2 regions of the Pseudomonas grandcourensis genome follow, and region 1 is predicted to be linked to the other one. Evidence: predicted binding sites of a transcription regulator. Region 1 holds the regulator's gene; the other holds the start of a gene.
What was found. The regulator sigma-54, encoded in region 1, starts transcription at its own class of promoters, with help from an activator protein. The targets are predictions, from matches to a motif close to ANTGGCATNNANNTTGCTNT.
Positions count from the first base shown of each region.

Region 2: nirB (nitrite reductase large subunit NirB) is a predicted target of sigma-54. The motif match lies at 1,210-1,229, and genes of this name have one in related genera.

Region 1 is NZ_CP150919.1:991,728-994,938, reverse strand. Features, by position in the region: gene lptB (LPS export ABC transporter ATP-binding protein) at 1-652, shown strand, start outside; gene AABM52_RS04260 (RNA polymerase factor sigma-54) at 898-2,391, shown strand; gene raiA (ribosome-associated translation inhibitor RaiA) at 2,466-2,774, shown strand; gene ptsN (PTS IIA-like nitrogen regulatory protein PtsN) at 2,787-3,211, shown strand, end outside.
Region 2 is NZ_CP150919.1:3,865,672-3,868,882, forward strand. Features, by position in the region: gene nirB (nitrite reductase large subunit NirB) at 1-1,175, opposite strand, end outside; gene AABM52_RS17265 (lipid-binding SYLF domain-containing protein) at 2,111-2,671, shown strand; gene gltS (sodium/glutamate symporter) at 2,896-3,211, shown strand, end outside.

The DNA of each region.
Region 1 (3,211 bases):
CATCGACAGCGGCCAGATCGTCGGCCTGCTTGGCCCGAACGGCGCCGGCAAGACCACCTGCTTCTACATGATCGTCGGCCTGGTGCAGGCCGACCAGGGCCGCGTCCTGATCGATGATCTGGACGTCAGCCACCAGCCGATGCACGGCCGCGCAAAGGCCGGTATCGGCTACCTGCCGCAAGAAGCATCGATCTTCCGCAAACTGTCGGTGGCCGACAACATCATGGCCATCCTCGAGACCCGCAAGGAACTCGACAAGGCCGGCCGTCGCAAGGAGCTGGAAAGCCTGCTGCAGGAGTTCCACATCAGCCACATCCGCGACAACCTGGGCATGAGCCTGTCCGGTGGTGAGCGCCGCCGCGTGGAAATCGCCCGCGCCCTGGCCACCAACCCGAAATTCATCCTCCTCGACGAACCCTTCGCCGGCGTGGACCCGATTTCGGTCGGCGACATCAAGCAGATCATTCACCACCTCAAGGCCAAAGGCATTGGCGTGCTGATCACGGACCACAACGTTCGTGAAACCCTGGATATCTGTGAAACCGCCTATATCGTCAATGACGGCCAACTGATCGCCGAAGGCGACGCAGAGACCATCCTGGCCAACGACCTGGTCAAGGAAGTGTACCTGGGCCATGAGTTCCGCCTGTAAGCGCTGAGCCGTGCCCAGGCAGTTGCCCGGGCACCTGACCGGCCCACTCACCAGCGCCTCGTGCCGACAAGCGTGGTCAGCCCTCAACAAGGGCAGCGCAGCAACACAGCTTTATAGTTTTTATTGTTACAGCGCTCTAGGCAAACCCTTTAGTTTCAGGCATATAATTTGCTTAAGTTTGGCGCCCCGGCGCCCTGTAGTGGATGGCGCATGTGCGCCGGCGAATAAGGTGTTAAGCCCCTGCCATGAAACCATCGCTAGTCTTGAGAATGGGCCAGCAGCTGACGATGACACCGCAGCTGCAACAGGCCATCCGCCTGCTCCAATTGTCGACCCTGGACCTGCAACAGGAAATCCAGGAGGCCCTGGAGTCCAATCCGATGCTCGAACGCCAGGAAGAAGGCGACGACTTCGACAATTCCGACCCCTTGGCCGACAACGCCGAACAAAAGCCCAACACTGACATCCAGGAGCCCTCCTACCAGGAAAGCGCCCCTACGGTTGATAACCTTGAGGAAGGCGACTGGAACGAACGCATTCCCAACGAACTTCCCGTCGATACTGCCTGGGAAGACGTATACCAGACCAGCGCCAGCAGCCTGCCAAGCAACGACGATGACGAGTGGGACTTCACCACCCGCACCTCGGCCGGCGAAAGCCTGCAGAGCCACTTGCTGTGGCAACTGAACCTGGCCCCGATGTCCGACACCGATCGCCTGATCGCCGTGACCCTGATCGACTGCATCAACAATCAGGGCTACCTGGACGAAACCCTCGAGGAAATCCTCGAAGCCTTCGACCCGGAACTGGACATCGAACTGGACGAAATCGAAGCCGTCCTGCACCGCATCCAGCAATTCGAGCCCGCCGGCATCGGCGCCCGCAACCTGGGCGAATGCCTGCTGCTGCAATTGCGCCAGCTGCCTGCCAAGACCCCTTGGCTGGCCGAGGCCAAGCGCCTGGTCACCGATTACATCGACCTGCTTGGCAGCCGCGACTACAGCCAGTTGATGCGTCGCATGAAGCTCAAGGAAGACGAACTGCGCCAGGTCATCGAGCTGGTCCAGAGCCTCAACCCTCGTCCGGGCTCGCAGATCGAGTCCACCGAAGCCGAGTACGTCGTTCCTGACGTCATCGTGCGCAAGGACAACGAGCGCTGGCTGGTGGAGCTCAATCAGGAGTCAGTGCCACGGCTGCGGGTCAACGCCCAGTACGCTGGTTTCGTGCGCCGCGCCGACACCAGCGCCGACAATACCTTCATGCGCAATCAGTTGCAGGAGGCCCGCTGGTTCATCAAGAGCCTGCAAAGCCGCAATGAAACCCTGATGAAGGTTGCCACCCAGATCGTCGAGCATCAGCGCGGCTTTCTGGAGTACGGCGACGAAGCTATGAAGCCGCTGGTCCTGCATGACATCGCCGAAGCGGTGGGCATGCATGAGTCGACGATTTCACGGGTGACCACCCAGAAGTTCATGCACACCCCCCGGGGCATTTATGAACTGAAGTACTTTTTTTCCAGTCACGTAAGCACCTCCGAAGGCGGCGAATGCTCGTCCACGGCGATCCGGGCGATCATCAAAAAACTGGTTGCAGCGGAAAATCAGAAAAAGCCGTTGAGTGACAGCAAGATCGCTGGTTTACTGGAGGCACAAGGCATTCAGGTGGCTCGCCGCACCGTCGCCAAGTACCGCGAATCCCTCGGGATCGCGCCTTCGAGCGAACGCAAGCGGTTGATGTAGGGCCACGCCACAGCGTTCCAGTGGTAGATCATCTGATCTACCGCTTTATGCACTGGCAACGAAGGAGAAGCTGTATGCAAGTCAACATCAGTGGACACCAACTGGAAGTGACCGAACCTCTTCGCACCTACATCGGCGAAAAACTCGAGCGATTGGAGCGACATTTCGACAAGATCACTAATGTGCAGGTCACGATGACCGTCGAAAAACTGAAGCAGAAAATCGAAGCCACGCTACATATTCCCGGGAATGAAGTGGTCGCCAACGCGGAACATACCGATATGTATGCCGCGATCGACGCACTCACCGACAAGCTGGATAAACAACTCAAAAAGCATAAGGAAAAGACCCAGAGCCTCCTTCAGGGCGCAACCGGTCGTTAACACTCCCTACCCATGATCCGACTTGAAAGTATCCTGACCCCCGGCCGTTCCCTGGTGAACGTGCCGGGAGGCAGTAAAAAGAAAGCCCTCGAACAAATTGCCAATCTGATCGCCCGCGAAGTGCCGGCCCTGGAGATGCAAGATGTCTTCGAGGCACTGATTGCCCGTGAAAAACTCGGCTCCACCGGGTTTGGCAATGGCATCGCCATTCCACATTGCCGCCTCAAGGGCTGTGTTTCGCCCATCAGTGCATTGATGCACCTGGACGCCCCTATCGATTTCGACGCCATCGATGGCGCGCCGGTTGACCTGCTGTTCGTGCTGCTGGTCCCGGAAGCCGCCACCGATGCGCACCTTGAGCTGCTGCGACAGATCGCCAGCATGCTCGACCGCAAGGAAGTGCGCGAAAAGCTGCGTAGTGCTGCAAGCAACGAAGC
Region 2 (3,211 bases), 2.9 Mb from region 1:
TGCAGCAAGGTGTCGTAATAGCTGTTGTCACCGACCAGCACTGCACCGAGGACGTGCTTGCCACTGACATCCACCACCAGGCGGCGATAGCTGGCGCTGGTTTCGTCGATGAATTGATAGCTGCGCGCACCCGGGGTGTTGCCGTGGGCGTCGCCGATGGAGCCGACATCCACCCCCAGCAGCTTGAGCTTGGTCGACATGTCGGCACCGGTGAACGGCTCGGCGACTTCGTTGCACAGGCGGGCCGCGACGCTGCGCGCCATCTGGTAGCCCGGCGCGACCAGGCCGAACAGGCTGCCGTTCCATGAAGCGCATTCACCGATGGCGTAGATGTTCGGGTCGCAACTGAGGCACGTGTCGTCGATCACCACGCCACCGCGCGGACCGATCTCCAGTGCGCATTGACGGGCCAGCGCGTCTTGGGCGCGGATACCGGCGGAAAACACGATCAGGTCGGTTTCGAGGAATTCGTCATTGGCGAAGTTCATGCGATAGCGGTACTGCTCGCCCGCGCTGATCGATTGCGTGGCGCGGGACAGGTGTACACCGACGCCCAATCGTTCGATCTGCGCCTTGAGCGCCTGGCCACCGAGGTCATCGAGTTGTACCGGCATCAAGCGCGGCGCGAATTCCACCACGTGGGCTTCAAGGCCCAGGCTCTTCAACGCGTTCGCGGCCTCCAGGCCCAGCAAGCCACCGCCGACCACCACACCGCGCCGGGCATTGGCCGCCGCAGCCCGAATGGCATCGAGGTCTTCCAGGGTGCGATAGACCAGGCGCGATTCACCTTCGGCGCCTTCGATTGGCGGAACAAACGGAAAAGACCCGGTGGCCAGGACCAATTTGTCATACGTGACGCAACCTTGCGCGGTGACCACCTGGCGACGGACGCGGTCGATTTCCAGTACCGGCACACCCAGGTGCAGCGTAACGCCGGGCGTCTGGTAAAGCGACGCATCGGACAGCGCCAGCGACTCGGCATCACGACCGGAAAAGTACTCGGAAAGGTGCACACGGTCATAGGCACGCATCGGCTCTTCACTGAAGACGTGCAGCCGGTAATGGTCAAGCGCTCCCCGCTCGATCAGTTGTTCGACACAATGATGTCCGACCATGCCATTACCGATCACGATCAGCGTTTGCATCTTGTTCAACGTGGCAACATTGGAATTCATAGAAAGCACCCAGCCCGAGCCCATCACGGTTTTAAAAGCAAAAAAAACGCCTGAAACCTTTCGGTTCCAGGCGTCTTTGCCTGTTCTTTTGCGGTGTTGAAACCAGGCATCTATGCCTGATCCACCGATGTTGCCCACGACCTGTCCGGCCAATCGATCGTCGTTGACCGAGGGGGCTGTCCACACGAATGCTCTCCAGGTGGACCTGATGACAGCCTTGCAGCCTTTGTGCCAGTCAGCGACAGAGAGACTTCAACTATCTGCAAACATGGACTCTTGAGCCAAGGGGGATTGTCACGACGCTGGAGCTGTCGCAGGTAAAAGCGCTTTGCGGCGCTTCCGACTGGTGCACGATGTTGCCCATGGCGCTTTATAAAAGTGCATGGACAGCTCGATTCCACAGCCCGTCAGCACTCAAGCCTGTTTCTGGTAGCGATCAGCTTTTCCTGTCAGCCCTGTCATGTCGTCGTCACATCCACCAAGCACAATGGGATCAGCCAAAAGGATTTGGCCCATCTACAGAGAGCCCGACCGACGCCGGGCTTTTTTCATTGCTACGACATGCTTTTCACGAAACGCTCACAAGATGGAGCGCAGATTGGAAGCACAAAAGGATTTGACCCCAAACAGAAGGCCCGCCATTGCGCGGGCCTTTTGCTGCCTGCATTGAACGTGTGACGAAGCGATTTCAATCCTTCGCAAGGTGAAACCGGGCCCGAAGCAGAACTGACAGCGAACCCGGCCGTTACGCAGTGGTCATAACAGCTGATGGCAGCGCAAATGATCAGTGGCCCAGTGGCCCACTTCATTCAGGAGCGATGCTTGCGATTCACACATTTCAGGGTGCACCGGATAACCTCAGTGGGTTCGGTTCCTGCTTGACGCAGGCACTTGCCGCTGCGCTCATCCCCCTGCTCCCTCAGCGGAGTACGCAAATGACTCAATCAATGCGGTTCTTCCTATCGTTCTTCCTCGCGATTGCAACCTTGGCATCGACCGGTTTCCTGAACAATGCCGCAGCGGCCACCGCCGAGGATCTCAATGCCGACGCTCGACAAGCGTTGCAGACGCTCTACAAGACCCATCCATTCTCCGAAACCATCTCGCACCAAGCCAAGGCGGTGCTGGTTTTCCCGAACATCATCAAGGCGGGTCTCGTGTTCGGCGGCAGCTATGGCGAAGGCGTACTGATGAAAGGCTCGAAAGTCGAGAACTACTACAACTCCGTCAGCGGTTCATGGGGGCTGCAGGCCGGCGCCCAGTCGTACGGCTATGCGGTTTTTCTGATGACCGATAAAGCCGTGAAATATGTCGCTGAAACCAAGGGTTGGGAAATCGGTGTGGGGCCAACGGTTGTCGTGGTGGATGAAGGGGCCGCGAAGAACCTGTCCAGCTCGACACTGAAAGATGACGCCTACGCGTTCATCTTCGACCAGCAAGGATTAATGGCGGGGGTCAGTATCGAGGGAACGAAGATCTCTCTGATCAAGCGCTGAAGTCAGCGTCTGACTGGCCATCGGGAGCGTGATGGCGGCCTGTGCCAAACCGGATGGGTTTTTCCGTTTAGGCTAGGCTGTCCTCACCCCTGGCGCACAGACGCACCTGATGACTGGGAAGCTATCTGGACGAGCAAGGCTGTTTCGACCGTTCATTGATACAGGTCTAAACATTGAACGAGCGAATCCTGATAATGATTTTCCAGTTTTTAGGAAGGCCTTAAATGACTTCACAGCTCTTCCAGGTTCACGGCCTCGTGAGTTTTACACTCGCCATCCTCCTGCTTTTCCTCGGCAAGACCCTCGTCCAGCACAACACCTTTCTGCGTCAATACTGCATCCCGGAATCGGTGGTTGGCGGCTTCGTCTGTGCGGCGGTGACGTCCTTGCTGTACTTCGGCCTGAACATCCAGATCGAATTCGACCTGCAAGTTCGCGACACCCTGCTGCTCTATTTCTTTGCCGGCATTGGCTTGAAATCGGACATGCGCCAGCTGCTCAAAGGTGGGCGCCCGCTGCTGATCCTGCTGTTGCTCGCCG